DNA from 4 places in the Streptomyces sp. NPDC013187 genome. Region 3 is predicted to be linked to each of the others. Evidence: riboswitches for the same ligand, from Rfam matches in the RefSeq annotation. Region 3 holds a riboswitch; each other region holds the start of a gene.
The links. Region 3 has a riboswitch for cyclic di-AMP ahead of ACFY5B_RS09470 (peptidoglycan DD-metalloendopeptidase family protein). Riboswitches for the same ligand answer to the same signal wherever they lie in the genome.

Region 1 (3,497 bases), on a different contig from region 3:
CTCACCCTCGGTGGGCAGCGCATCGAGGCGGGCGACCCCGTCCTCGTCGTGCTGGCCGCCGCGGACCGCGACCCGGAGCGGTTCGCCGATCCGGACGTACTGGACCTCTCCCGCCGCGACAACCAGCACCTCGGATACGGCCACGGCATCCACTACTGCCTCGGCGCCCCGCTCGCCCGCCTGGAGGGCCAGACCGCCCTCGCCACCCTCCTCACCCGCCTCCCGGACCTTCGGCTCGCTGCGGATCCGGCCGAGCTGCGATGGCGCGGCGGCCTCATCATGCGCGGGCTGCGCACGTTGCCGGTGGAGTTCACACCGGCAGCACCGGCAGCACCGGCAGCACCGGCCGAACGTGACGAAACATCAGACCTGTGATCTTCACGTGATCTGCGCGGCATGAACTTGTGACAAGTGATCGTCTGCCGATACGTTCACCCATCAACGCGGAGGGATTCACGCCGCGTCGGTCACTGCTGTCGCGTGAAAGGTCTCCGTATGCTCTCCGGGAACGGTCGGCACCGTCGCCCCCGCCAGGCTCCGGCTCTCCTCGTCGCGGCCGGAGTGACCGGCTCCGCCATCGCGATCCCGCTCCTCGGGGCCTCCGGTGCCAGTGCGGCAGACGGCACGACCTGGGACAAGGTCGCCGATTGCGAGACCGGCGGTGCGTGGAGCGAGAACAGCGGCAACGGTTACTACGGCGGCCTGCAGTTGTCCCAGGAGGACTGGGAGAACCACGGCGGCCTCGACTACGCCGCGAGCGCCGATCTGGCCAGCCGCTCCCAGCAGATAGCCGTGGCCGAGAGAATCCTCGCCGACCAGGGAGTCGGCGCGTGGCGCACCTGTGGACTGCTCTCCGGCCTCGAGCAGGGCAAGGGGTCGGACTCGTCCGGGTCATCCGATTCGTCCGGCTCGTCCGGCGAGGTCGACTCGCCCGGCCTGCTCGACTCGCTCGGTTCGTCCCCCTCGGGCAGCCCTTCCTCCTCTCCTTCGTCATCGCCTGACGCGACATCGACCTCGAAGGATGAAACCGCCAAGACGGACAAGTCGACCGAATCCGCTGGTTCGTCACAGAAGCGGCAGTCCGACAGCTCATCGCCGGACGCCTCCGAGAGTGGCAAAGCCGGCAAGGCCCAGCAGGGCGACGACTCCTCGCGGCTGACCGACACCGGCTCCGGCCGTCATCGCGGTCCCAGTGCCGACGAAACCGGCGCGCCCGGCAGCGATCGCGCGGAGAAGTCCACGGGGCGTCACTCCGCGGGCGCCGACGAGGGTTCCGGGGACGCGTCCGAAGGTGCCTACATCGTGGGTATCGGCGACAGCCTCTGGTCCATCGCCGACGCCCTTCGGGTCGGCGGCGGATGGCAAGAGCTCTACGAGAGCAACGAGAACGAGGTCGGCGCCGACCCGGACCTCATCCACCCCGGTCAGGCGCTCACGGTCGAGGGCGAAGCGGACGAGAGGTAGCTGTTCGGGCAGTGCGGAAACGGCGGTCGAAGTCGCCCCGAAACCGGGTGAGTTCACGTCATGTTTCGCGCCGAATGTCCCGTATAAGCGCGGTGAGAGATAGATCTCAGAAGCCCTGATCGTCTTTGAAATTCGGCGGATCACCTGTCTACGGTCGTGATCGCTCGTCACCGCGAGCCCCGGCTGCCGCAACGCCGAATCCTGCCAGCGGCCGTACGGGAACAGTCGTCGCGTCAAGCGCCGTAGGCAGGAGCGGGGGACCCAAGGTAGGTGCCCGACCGGCCGGTTGTGCCGGAAGGGCTTGGGGTGAAGCCGTGTCCCGGGAGGGGCGCGGCCGGGCAACTCAACCGGCCCGAACCCGACAGCTCACCTCGCAGGCGTCGGTGAGGGGATCTCTCCATGCTGTTTTCCGGCAAGGGCACGCACCGCCGTCCGTCCAAGGCCTCTCGGGTCATCGCCATCGCCGGTGTCACCGGTGCCGCCGTCGCCGCCCCGCTGATGGCGGCCGGCAACGCCTCCGCCGCCACCGCGTCCGAGTGGGACGCGGTCGCCCAGTGCGAGTCCGGCGGCAACTGGTCCATCAACACCGGCAACGGCTACTACGGCGGTCTGCAGTTCTCCGCCTCCACCTGGTCCGGCTACGGCGGCACCAAGTACGCCTCCACCGCCGACCAGGCCACCAAGGACCAGCAGATCGAGATCGCCGAGAAGGTCCTCGCGAGCCAGGGCAAGGGCGCCTGGCCGGTCTGCGGCAAGGGCCTGTCGAGCGCCGGTTACACCGGTGGCGGCTCCTCCAGCGACTCGGGCAGCTCCTCGCAGAGCCAGAGCCAGAGCACCGAGACCCGCGAGACCCAGCAGCAGCCGGCCTCCCGCTCCGACGAGCGCCCGGCGGCCAAGAAGACCGTCACCACCCCGACCGGCAAGAAGGTCAAGAAGGGTGACGGCGAGTACAAGGTCACCAAGGGCGACACCCTCAGCTCGATCGCCGCGGACCAGAAGGTCAAGGGCGGCTGGGAGAAGCTCTTCGAGCTGAACAAGGACATCGTCGAGGACGCCAACCTCATCTACCCGGGCCAGCAGCTGCACCTGAAGTAAGCAGCGGCCCGCACGGGCCCCCCGGGGTCCACGGTCTCCCCGCCCCGGTGCGTCATCCCCCGTACGCACCGGGGCGGGGTTTTTTCGGGAACCGGCTTTGTTCCGTTCGGAAACAATTTACTCTCGGTTCTGTCCATGGGGTGGGCGACCCGGTGGCCGATCGCCCGGAGCCGGTTAGGCTCATGTCGCGAGCCACCACGGCCCGCACCTCGCCGGGTCCACGCGACCCGCGTCACCGCGTCACATTCAAGAAGGAGATGCTCGTGCCGTCCATCGACGTCGTCGTAGCCCGGGAAATCCTGGACTCCCGAGGCAACCCCACGGTCGAGGTCGAGGTCGGCCTCGACGACGGCAGCACCGGTCGTGCCGCCGTCCCGTCCGGCGCCTCCACGGGCGCCTTCGAGGCCATCGAGCTCCGCGACGGCGACTCGAACCGCTACCTCGGCAAGGGTGTGGAGAAGGCCGTCCTCGCGGTCATCGAGCAGATCGGCCCGGAGCTGGTCGGCTACGACGCCACCGAGCAGCGCCTGATCGACCAGGCCATGTTCGACCTGGACGCCACCGACAACAAGGGCTCGCTCGGCGCCAACGCCATCCTCGGCGTCTCCCTCGCCGTGGCCCACGCCGCCTCCGAGGCCAGCGACCTCCCCCTCTTCCGCTACCTGGGCGGCCCCAACGCGCACCTGCTTCCGGTGCCGATGATGAACATCCTGAACGGCGGCTCGCACGCCGACTCCAACGTGGACATCCAGGAGTTCATGATCGCCCCGATCGGCGCGGAGTCCTTCTCCGAGGCCCTGCGCTGGGGCGCCGAGGTCTACCACACGCTGAAGAAGGTCCTGAAGAGCAAGGGCCTGGCCACCGGCCTCGGCGACGAGGGCGGCTTCGCCCCGAACCTCGGCTCCAACCGCGAGGCCCTCGACCTCATCCTGGAGGCG
Region 2 (3,497 bases), on a different contig from region 3:
CGGCGGTCCAGCCGAAGACGTTGCCGCCGAGGGCGAGCGGGAAGACCTCGAGGTCGGAAGAGCCGAGCTTGCGCAGAGAAGTCATGCTCGACGTCAACACCCAGAGGGGAACGCCTCATTCCGCGGTGAACGCAAAAGCCCTGTAAACACTCCCCGCCCGGTGTGCGCCGCCGCACACGCCCGGAAAACGACCGACGGCCCTGACGTCGGGGGGTCGTCGTCAGGGCCGTCGGTCGTTCAACGCACGCCTACCGCTTACGGGTTCAGTCCCTTGCCGCGCAGCCACGCCACCGGGTCGATGCCGCTCGCGGATCCACCGGAGTGGACTTCGAGGTGCAGGTGCGCCCCGGTGACGTTGCCGGTGGCGCCCACGCGGCCGATCACGTCGCCGGTGCTGACCTTCTGGCCGACGCTGACGCCGATGGAGGACTGGTGCGCGTACCAGATCTCGGTGCCGTCATCGAGGGTGAGGACGGTCTTGTAGCCGTACGAGCCGTTCCAGCCCGCCTCGGTGATGGTGCCGCTGTGCACGGCCTTGATCGGCGTACCGGTCGGAGCGGCGAAGTCGAGGCCGGTGTGGTAGCCGGAGGACCAGTAGGCGCCGGCCTGACCGAACGTCGAGGTGAGGGTGTACGAGGAGGTCGGCAGCGTGAACTGCTTGGCGAGGGCGGCGAGGCGCTCGGCCTCGGCCTTCTTCTCGGCCTCCTCCTCCGCCTTCTTCTTGGCTTCGGCGGCCTTGGCCTTGGCTTCCTCCTCCGCCTTTGCGACGGCCTCCTTGGCCGCCTTCTCGGCGGCGGCCGCGGCGTCCTCGGCGGCCTTGGTCTCGATCTGCTCCTGCTGGTGCTCGACCTGAGCCATGATCCGGGCACGCAGCGCGTCACCGGCGCCGGCGCGGGCGCCGGACGTGTCCTTCGCGGTGTCCGCGGTGGCGGTGCCGAGGCTGCTGAGCGGGGTGGCGGAACCTTCGGGGGTGTCGTCGTCCGAGATGAGGGAACCCACCGAGGGCAGGTCCGGCACGGAGATGGACACCGGGGGCTTGCCGGTCTGGGCGCTGGCCATGCCGCCGGCACCCACGGCGGCTATGACGCCGACGCCCAGGACGGTGGAGCTGCGGGCGAGGCCTCCGCCGCGCTGCTTGGTGACGCGATGCCGGCCACGGACGGGACGGATGGACTCCTCGGTGGGGTTCCACTCCTGGAACGGGCCCTCGTCGGTGCGCTGACCGCCGTAGCCGAAGGTGTCGGTGTCGCGCGTCGGCGCGTACGGGGCCGTGGGGGCAGGCCGGTTGGACGCCACGTGGGCGTACTCCTTTCCTTCCTTCTCGCCTACCGGGTTAGCTGACGGGTTCGGAGCAGGAAGGTCTCCTACGCGCGTATACCGCCCGTGCTCGCACGGTGGTGTACGCCCGATTCACCCCAAGTGGTGGTTCCCCGGTTCCCTTTCGGGATTCGGCGCGTGCGCACGGAGCCGCCTTCTGTGACGGCTGGGACGACCGCGCTGCGTTATCGAACGTTAATGGAGGCGCGAGGGGTATTCCAGCGATTCCACTTGATCATTAACCTTTTTCGCGCGGACTTACCTGCCATGACCGGTTTAAATCGGGCGAGTTGACCGCTCCACAAGTGACTGACGAGTTTTGACGGTGTGTCAGTTGTTATGCGGAACGGGGTGGTTCGCTCACCGAACATAATGACGTACCGGGAATGCACCGAGGGCCGGAATCCGTTTGGATTCCGGCCCTCGGCCTTCAGTAGCGGGGACAGGATTTGAACCTGCGACCTCTGGGTTATGAGCCCAGCGAGCTACCGAGCTGCTCCACCCCGCGTCGTTGTGTCACCAGTGTACGCCATCCGCGGGACCGCTCGCACACACCCGCCGTTCCGGCTCCGTGCTCAGCGCGGCAGGTGGCGGTTCGGGGCCTTGGCCTGCTCCTCGTGCTCCGGGAGGACGAGGACCTCCACCCCCTGAGCCGCCAGGAGGCCGCTGCCGTCGGCGTCCGTCACGAAGGTGTCCGGCTCGCGCCAGGCCGTGACGACCCGTCGGACACCCGCGTCGAGGATCAGCCGGGCGCAGGGTGCGGGGCGGGAGGCGCGGTGGGCGCACGGCTCCAGGCTGCTGTACACCGTCGCGCCGGGCAGGCGCGGGTCGTCCGGGTCGAGCTTCGCGAGGGCCGCCTCCTCGGCGTGCACCACCGGGTCGCCGCCCTCACGGGAGTGGCCGCGGGCCAGTTCCGTGCCGTCGGCGGCGACCACGACCGCGCCCACGCTGAACGCCGTGTCCGACGGCGGACAGCGCTCGGCCAGCTCACAGGCGCGGGCCAGCCAGTGGTGGTCGGCGGCGGCGGGCAGGGAACCGGTGCCCGGGGCGGTCGGCTCGTAGCGCATCAGGACGACGTCTTCGATCCGCCGCGACTCCAGCAGCCGGAGCCGACCGTCCTGGTAGCCGCCGGGGCCGAAGAGCCGGGGCGCCCGCGGGTCGCCCACGAAGAGCGGGGCGAGGACCAGCTGGAGTTCGTCGGCCAGGCCCTGGGTGAGGAGCTGGGTGTGGATCAGGCCGCCGCCCTCGACCATGAGCCGCCGTACGCCCCGGACGTCGTGCAGGTGCGTGAGCAGCCGCCGCCAGTCGAGGTCCGCGCCGAGCGGGACGACGTCGGTGGCCAGTCCCAGCGCGCGGGCGCGTTCCGCGCCCTGGCCGGTCGTGTAGAGGACCTTCTCGCCACCCGTGTGCCAGAAGCGGGCGTCCGGGTCGAGGTCGCCGGAGCCGCTGACCGTGACCTTGAGGGGGTACTCGGGCTTGCCCGCGGCCGTGCGTGCGGACCGGCGCCGCTCCGAGTTCACCAGCAGGCGCGGGTTGTCGGCGCGGATGGTGCCGGCGCCGATCAGGATCGCGTCGACGGAGGCCCGCACCTCGTCGACCCGGTCGAAGTCGGCCGGGCTGGACAGGAGCAGGCGGTCGGGTCCGGTGTCGTCCAGGTAGCCGTCGAGGGAGACGGCGGCGGACAGCAGGACGTACGGGTGAGGCATCGGTGCTCCGCGGCTGGTCGGGACGGCCGGACTGGACAGGTCTTGGTTCAAGTTTGAAACAAACCTACACTGGCGGCATGACGACTCGCTGGCTCAGCCCCGATGAGCAGCGCGCCTGGCGCGCCTACATCGCCGCCTCGCTGCTCCTGGAGGACGCGATCGACCGGCAGCTCCAGCAGGACGCCAGCATGCCGCACCTTTACTACTCCATCCTGTCCGTCCTGTCGGAGTCCCCGGAGCGGCGACTGCGCATGACCGATCTCGCGGAGCGGCTGAAGATCACGCGCAGCCGGCTGACGTACGCGGTCACGCGGCTGGAGAAGGACGGCATGCTGCGGCGCGAGGCCTGCCGGTACGACAAGCGGGGCAGCGTCGCGGCGCTGACCGACGAGGGTTTCGCCGTGCTGGTTCGCGCGGCGCCCGGGCATGTCGCGACCGTGCGGAGCGCCCTGTTCGACCGCCTCAGCGAGGAGC
Region 3 (3,497 bases):
CTGAAGCCGCTCGCCGACCATGTGCACGGCCTCGGGATGCAGTTCGGCATCTGGGTAGAGCCCGAGATGGTCAACCCGGACAGCGACCTGTACCGCGCGCACCCGGACTGGGTGCAGTACCAATCGGGACGAAAGCGGACGGAGTTCCGTAACCAGCTGGTACTCAACCTCGCCCGCGAGGACGTCCGGGAGTACCTGTGGGAGCAGCTCGACGGTCTCCTCTCCAGTGCGCCGATCGACTACGTGAAGTGGGACTTCAACCGCTGCTTCACCGACGCCGGCTGGCCGGACGACGCCTACCCGCAGCGGTTGTGGGTCGACCACGTGCACGGCCTGTACGCCCTGCTGGACCGGCTGCGGGCCGCCCACCCGGGGGTGGCCTTCGAGTCCTGCTCGGGTGGCGGCGGGCGGATCGACCTCGGTGTGCTGAGCCGCACGGACCAGGTGTGGACCTCCGACAACACCGACCCCCTCGACCGGCTCGCCATCCAGCACGGCTTCAGTCAGATCCATCCGGCCCGGGTCATGGCCGCCTGGGTCACCGACAGTCCGAACGCCATGCTCAACCACCGGGCCAGCTCGCTGCGGTTCCGGTTCGTCAGCGCCATGGCCGGGGTGCTCGGGGTCGGTGGCGACCTCGCGAAGTGGACGCCGGAGGAGCTGGCCGAGGCGGCGGAGTGGGTGGGGCTCTACAAGGAGATCCGGCCCGTGGTGCAGCGCGGCGACCAGTACCGGCTGCGGCCTCCGGAGGGCGGGCTGAGCGCCGTGCAGTACGTCCTCGGCGACGAGACCGTCGTCTTCGCATGGCTCCAGGCCCAGCGCTACGGCGAGCCCGTTCCGACGCTCCGGCTGCGCGGCCTCGACTCGACAGAGTCGTATGAATGCCTCGAAACGGGCGAAGTTCACCGAGGGGCCGTACTGCTTCACCACGGACTGCGGGTCAGTGTGCGCGGGGATCTGGACGCCGCTATCGTCCGGCTTAAGCGGAAGTAGTCATTCTGTCCGAATAGGGAATTTTAGCCGCTTAGGGATAACGTGCCCCGATCGTAAAGGAGATGAGGTCGGGGTGCGTGACCATCGTCATATTCGTGACGATGTGCTGTCGCCATGTTCACGTAATCCCCGCAATATTCAGGGTCATTGAGCAAAGCGAGAGATCGGTAATCCACGCTCGGTGACGGCACATGTGGCGACGCGTCAAGAAAAACACCCCGTCGCGCAACCGCAAGCTTGTCCTATTGCGTCGTGGTCGCTTACGTTCCACACCAATCCGGACGGACGCCTAATCCTGCCGCCGCCCGGAGCCCGCACACACTGACCCGAACCACGGCAGGAGCGGGGGACCCACAGGTAAGACGCCTGTTCCGGTTCCCGGAACGGCTTGGGGTTCAGCCGCGCCCCGGCGCGGCCGGGCATCTCCAGCCCGCACCCGACAGCTCACCTCGCAGGCGACGGAGAGGAATTCGCCATGCCCGCGAAGGGTAAGCACCGCCGCCCCAAGACCCAGCGTTTCACCCGCTCCATCGCCGTCGCCGGAACCGGCGGGGCCGCTCTCGCCCTGCCGCTCATGGGAGCCGCCGGCGCCCACGCCGCCACCCCGCAGTCGGCTCCGGAAAAGGCCGTCCAGTCCGCTCCGGCCGCCGGGAAAAAGGCCGCCGAAAAGGCCAACGGCGTCCGCACGTACACCGTGAAGGCCGGCGACTACCTCGCCAAGATCGCCGACGAGCAGCACGTCAGCGGGGGCTGGAAAAAGCTCTACGCCGACAACCGTGACGCCGTCGGCTCCGACCCGTCGCTGATCCACCCGGGCCTGAAGCTGTCGATCGGCAAGAAGGCGGCGAGCGCCCCGAAGGCCTCGGCCCCGTCCGCGCCGAAGGCCTCGGCCCCGAAGCCCTCCGCCGCCGATTCGGCCCCGAAGGCCGAGACCGCAGCGAAGCCGGCCGCCGCCGAGCCCGCCGCCGAGAGCAACTCCAGCGGCTTCACCCTCCCGGTGGCCGGTGCCACCGTCGGCACCCCGTACCACATGTCCGGCAGCATGTGGTCCAGCGGTTACCACACCGGTGTCGACTTCGTCGTCCCGACCGGCACCTCCCTCAAGGCCGTCGGCGCGGGTACGGTCGTCTCCGCCGGCTGGGGCGGCGCGTACGGCAACCAGGTCGTCATCAAGCTCGACGACGGCTACTACGCCCAGTACGCCCACCTGTCCCAGCTCTCCGTCTCGGCCGGCCAGACCGTTACCGCGGGGCAGCAGGTCGGCCTGTCGGGCGCCACCGGCAACGTGACCGGACCGCACCTGCACTTCGAGATCCGCACCACGCCGGACTACGGCTCGGACGTGGACCCGGTCGCCTTCCTGCGCTCGCACGGCGTCTCCGTCGGCTGACCCACCGCACGACCACCTGCCTGACACGCGACCGAAGGCCGGGCCCCGATCCCCGGGTCCGGCCTTCGGTGTGCGGGCGTGCCGCCGCTCGCCCAAGGGATCGACAGACGGCGGCAGTTGGGACAGAGTGATCACGGCCGGAGTGCAAGCGCTTTCCAGAGCCTTCCCGGCGGATCCCGAGGAGTGGTGTCACCGTGCCGACCACCCGCAGAGCGTTCGTGCCGACCACCCGCAGAGGCTTCGGAGCCCTGGCCGCCGGAGCCGCCCTGGCGGCCCTCGCCCCAACGGCCACCGCGCACGCCGCGTCCCCGCAGCGCCGTCTCCTCGCGCACGACGACTTCTGCCACGGTCTCGGCCAGTGGGCGACCGAACTTCAGGACGGCGGCACCGTGACCGCCTCGCGCGGCGCGCTGGAGATCGACGTGCCGAGCGGCGCGACCGTGTGGTTCAGGCAGCGGCTCGAAGGGCCGTACCTGCTCGAATACACCGCGATCCCCGTCTCCGAGGGCGGCGTCAACGACCGGGTCTCGGACCTCAACAACTTCTGGAACGCGACCGACGTCCGCTCCCCGGACGACCTCTTCGCCACACCGCGTGGCGGAGCCCTCGACGAGTACGACCACCTCACGACGTACTACGCGGGCTACGGCGCCAACTACAACACCACGACCCGGCTGCGTCGCTACGTCGGCGAACCGGGCGTCCGCCCCCTGGTCTTCGACTACACGGAGCCGCTGCTGGTGCCGAACGAGCCCAACCGGGTGCGGATCGTGTCCGACGGCTCCAGGGTCCGCTGGTGGAACAACGGACGCCTCGTCTTCGACTACACCGATCCCCAGCCCTACACCGGCGGCCATTTCGCCTTCCGGACCGTCTGGAGCCATTTCCGGATCAGTGGGTTCCGGATCTGGCGGTTCACCCCGAAACATCCCTGACCAGTGGGGTATTCCGGAGTTGGCGAACACTTTAGGAGTGGCTTATCTCACCGCCCGTCAACCCTTTCCTACGGTCGCGTAGGTCACATTGGAAGGTGAATCATGGGCTGCTGTGGCAGACGATTCGAAGAGTGACAGCAAAGCAGTGATCGGGTCGTACGTGGCGGTGGGGGACAGCT
Region 4 (3,497 bases), on a different contig from region 3:
GACAGCTCTGCCCGCGAGGAGGGGTTCGCCATGACCCGACCGTCCGCCCGCTACGTGCTGCCCGAGTTCACCGAACGCACGTCGTCCGGGCAACGGACGATGGATCCGTACGCGAAGCTCCTGGAGGAGCGCATCGTCTTCCTCGGGGCGCCGGTGGACGAGACCTCGGCGAACGACGTCATGGCCCAGTTCATGCATCTGGAGCACCAGGCCCCGGAGCGCGACATCTCGCTCTACATCAACTCTCCCGGCGGCAGCTTCCATGCGATGACGGCGGTCTACGACACGATGCAGTACGTCTCCTGCGACGTGGAGACGATTCTCCTGGGCCAGGCCGGTGCCGCCTCCTCGGTGCTGCTGGCGGCGGGCACACCCGGCAAGCGATTCGCGCTGCCCGACGCGCGCCTGGTGATCCATCAGCCGGCGCTGCCCGAGCCGATCCACGGTCAGGCGAGCGATCTGGCCATCCAGGCGGATGAGTTGACGCGCATCCGGAACCGGATGGAGGAGATGCTCGCGCTGCACACGGGCCGCACCCGGGAGCAGGTGAGCGCGGACATCGAGCGGGACAAGGTCCTCACCGCGCAGGAAGCGGTGGAGTACGGCCTGGTGGACGGGATCATCCCCAGCCGCAAGGCCACCCTCGCCCCGCCGACCGGACGGTGAGGCCCCGATGCTCCCGCCCGAGCTGCCGCCGCTGCCCGCCCTGACCCGCGCCGAAGCGGAACTGATCGACCGCTACCTCGACGTGGTCGATCTGCTCGGCCGCATCAACCCGGCCCGGGACGGTGACACGTATCGCGGGCTGCGTGCCGCCCAGGCCCTCGTCGGCAAGGCGACCGCACTGCGTGACGCGCTGGCCCTGATGCACCAGCGGGGCGAGACGGAACTGCACGCCGGCACCCTGGCCCGGGCGCTGCGGGTGCTGGACGGCGAGCGGCGCACGGCGCGGCTCACCCTGCCCCCGGAACCCGTCAGTTGACGCGAGCCGTCGACCCGGACGCCCGACGCGACGGCGGAGCCTCCGGGGCTGAGTTGAAACGGACCAAAAGACGTACCCCTGTTCGGAGTAGGCGGGAGACCGATTTTGGGGCCCTTCCGGTTGCGCAACGCGCGTAGCCCCGGGGCGGAATGGGACATTCCATGCCTGGTCCGACGGTCCGCGAACGCGTGGACAGTGGCGCGAACGCACACGTGTCCACCCGAACGGGTGAGTGGTGAGTAACAACACAAATCCCCGGTTCCGTTGGGAAATCCGGACAGGCATGCGCCAAGATCCCTGCTTGACGACAAGCCCCCGCCGCTGTGGCGGGGCGATCCGGGCGGACGCCGAGTCCTGCCGCCGCCCGGATGACCGGTCGACAGGAGTGGATCGGCAGGAGTGGAGGACCCAAGCACGACGGGTCGCCGGGACGGTCACGCCATGACCGGCTCCGAGCAGCCCTTGGGGTGAAGCCGCGTCAGCGGCCGGGCAACTTTGTCAGCCCGAATCCGACAGGTCATCCTTCACAGGCGGCTGACGAAGGGTTGCGCATGACTGCGCTCAATCGTGTCCCGTCGCTCATGGCCCGAGCCGGTACGGCCTCGGCGCTCACCATCGCCGCGGTGGGCGGCTCGATCGTGGCCCCCGGCTTCACCTCCGAGGCCGCGGCAGCCACACCGGCGACCAAGGCACTCCAGATCGCGGCATCCAAGAAGGGTTCGCCCTACAAGTACGGGGCGATAGGGCCGCACCGGTTCGACTGCTCCGGGCTCACGCTCTACTCGTTCAAGAAGGCCGGCAAGAAGCTCCCCCGCACGGCTGCCCAGCAGTACAACAAGACGCGCCACATCTCCGCCAAGAACCGCAAGGCGGGAGACCTGGTGTTCTTCCACTCGGGCAGCAACGTGTACCACGTCGGTATCTACGCGGGTAAGAACAAGCTCTGGCACTCCCCGAAGAGCGGGGACGTGGTGCGGCTGCAGAAGATCTGGACCAAGAGCGTCTGGTACGGGCGCGTGAAGTGATCCGCCCGGCGTGCGGCGGCGTTGATGACGCGCCGCCGCACGCCGGAGCGTGACACGGGCGCAAGTGGATACCCGTGACGTCATGGCCGAGCACCGTCCCTGCACCGCGCGCAACGAGACTCCGCTGCAACGCGCCGACCGCAACTTCGTCGAGCTGCTCCAGGAACTCCGCGTCACCCAGACGGGTGTGCAGATCCTCTTCGCCTTCCTGCTGTCGCTGGCCTTCACCTCGCGCTTCGGGGACCTCGACACGGTCCAGCGCGTCACCTACGTCATCACGCTGCTGCTGGCGGTCCTGGCCGCCGCGCTCTTCACCGCGCCGGCCGCTCTGCACCGTTCCCTCTTCCAGCAGGGCGCCAAGCCCCGCATAGTGCAGGTCTCCTCGCGCCTGGCCACGACCGGTCTGAGCGTGCTGGTGTTCGCGTTCAGCGGTTCGGTGCTGCTGGTGGTCGACGTGACCACGGGCCGTGCCGGTGGCATCGCCGCGGGCGCCGCGACCTTCCTGGTCTGCGTCGGACTGTGGGGTGTACTCCCCCGGCTGGTGCGACGAGCGGGGCTGCACGGGGAACGGGACGGCGCCGAGGAAACCACCGAGGAGGAGCCGGAGGGGGCCGAGATCAGGGTCCCCGCACCGCTGCGGCGCACTGTCGGGCAGCCGTCGGGGCTTCGAGGGGCGGCAGCACACCGGGAGGCGTCGGCTCGGCACCGGTGACGGCCGCGGGCTCCGGCGGGTCGCAGGGCCCGGAGTGGGCGGCGTAGAGCCGCGGGAATGGCCCGGATGCGGGTCGCGCGGGCCGGGGTGCATCGAGAGCACCAGGGGGAAGGTCCTCCGGGTCTGTCAGGTCCGTCAGATCTTTCAGGTCGGCCGGGTCCTTCAGGTTCTGCTGTGACCGGCTACGGCTCCTGCTGGCCCGCCGTCGTCACCGGCCGGACCGGAACGGCCCACGGGAGTTCGATCGAGATGGTCTTGCCGCCCTCGCGGGTCGGGCGGATGCGCAGTCTGCCGCCGCACTCGGCGGTCAGCCAGCGGATGATGACCAGGCCGCGGCCGTTGTCCTGCTGGACGGCTGCGGGCAGGCGTCTGGGGAAGCGCGGATGACTGTCCGTGACACCGATGCGCAGCCGTTCGTCGCGGTCCAGCTCGACGTCCACGGTGAAGGTGGGCGACTGGCCGAAGGTGTGCTGGACGGCGTTGGTGGCGAGTTCCGAGATGATGAGCCGGACGGTGTCGGACACGTCCGTGTCCGCCGGCAGGCCCCACTCCGCCAGCGTGCTCACCACATAGGCACGCGCTGCGGAGACCGAGGCGGGATCGCTCGGCAGAGTGACGGATGCTTCCAGATGGTCTGCCATGGCGACGTCGTCCCTTTCCCACGGGACCGTAGCCCGACACGGAGCGGATGGTTCGAGTACGGTCCCGGACTGGTGCTTCGTCGTCAGACTGCCACCAGAACACCCGTGAAGGTCGGCGATCCACCAAGATATGCATA

Region 1: linked by a shared signal. The riboswitch ahead of ACFY5B_RS29420 (transglycosylase family protein) and the one ahead of ACFY5B_RS09470 (peptidoglycan DD-metalloendopeptidase family protein) in region 3 are both predicted to bind cyclic di-AMP.
Region 2: linked by a shared signal. The riboswitch ahead of ACFY5B_RS39075 (M23 family metallopeptidase) and the one ahead of ACFY5B_RS09470 (peptidoglycan DD-metalloendopeptidase family protein) in region 3 are both predicted to bind cyclic di-AMP.
Region 4: linked by a shared signal. The riboswitch ahead of ACFY5B_RS25900 (C40 family peptidase) and the one ahead of ACFY5B_RS09470 (peptidoglycan DD-metalloendopeptidase family protein) in region 3 are both predicted to bind cyclic di-AMP.

What each region holds. Positions count from the first base shown of each region.
Region 1 covers NZ_JBIBAF010000015.1:87,698-91,194, reverse strand. The annotation lists gene ACFY5B_RS29430 (cytochrome P450) at 1-375, shown strand, start outside; gene ACFY5B_RS29425 (transglycosylase family protein) at 496-1,464, shown strand; cyclic di-AMP (ydaO/yuaA leader) riboswitch at 1,693-1,859, shown strand; gene ACFY5B_RS29420 (transglycosylase family protein) at 1,864-2,559, shown strand; gene eno (phosphopyruvate hydratase) at 2,823-3,497, shown strand, end outside.
Region 2 covers NZ_JBIBAF010000033.1:22,208-25,704, forward strand. The annotation lists partial or broken gene ACFY5B_RS39070 (aldo/keto reductase) at 1-85, opposite strand, end outside; gene ACFY5B_RS39075 (M23 family metallopeptidase) at 256-1,296, opposite strand; cyclic di-AMP (ydaO/yuaA leader) riboswitch at 1,308-1,464, opposite strand; tRNA gene ACFY5B_RS39080 (tRNA-Met) at 1,752-1,825, opposite strand; gene ACFY5B_RS39085 (dihydrofolate reductase family protein) at 1,893-3,023, opposite strand; gene ACFY5B_RS39090 (MarR family winged helix-turn-helix transcriptional regulator) at 3,101-3,497, shown strand, end outside.
Region 3 covers NZ_JBIBAF010000004.1:196,833-200,329, reverse strand. The annotation lists gene ACFY5B_RS09475 (alpha-galactosidase) at 1-993, shown strand, start outside; cyclic di-AMP (ydaO/yuaA leader) riboswitch at 1,308-1,464, shown strand; gene ACFY5B_RS09470 (peptidoglycan DD-metalloendopeptidase family protein) at 1,469-2,383, shown strand; gene ACFY5B_RS09465 (DUF6250 domain-containing protein) at 2,602-3,318, shown strand; gene ACFY5B_RS09460 (SGNH/GDSL hydrolase family protein) at 3,464-3,497, shown strand, end outside.
Region 4 covers NZ_JBIBAF010000012.1:133,698-137,194, reverse strand. The annotation lists gene ACFY5B_RS25910 (ATP-dependent Clp protease proteolytic subunit) at 31-666, shown strand; gene ACFY5B_RS25905 (hypothetical protein) at 674-982, shown strand; cyclic di-AMP (ydaO/yuaA leader) riboswitch at 1,318-1,530, shown strand; gene ACFY5B_RS25900 (C40 family peptidase) at 1,534-2,007, shown strand; gene ACFY5B_RS25895 (DUF6328 family protein) at 2,090-2,719, shown strand; gene ACFY5B_RS25890 (ATP-binding protein) at 2,902-3,360, opposite strand.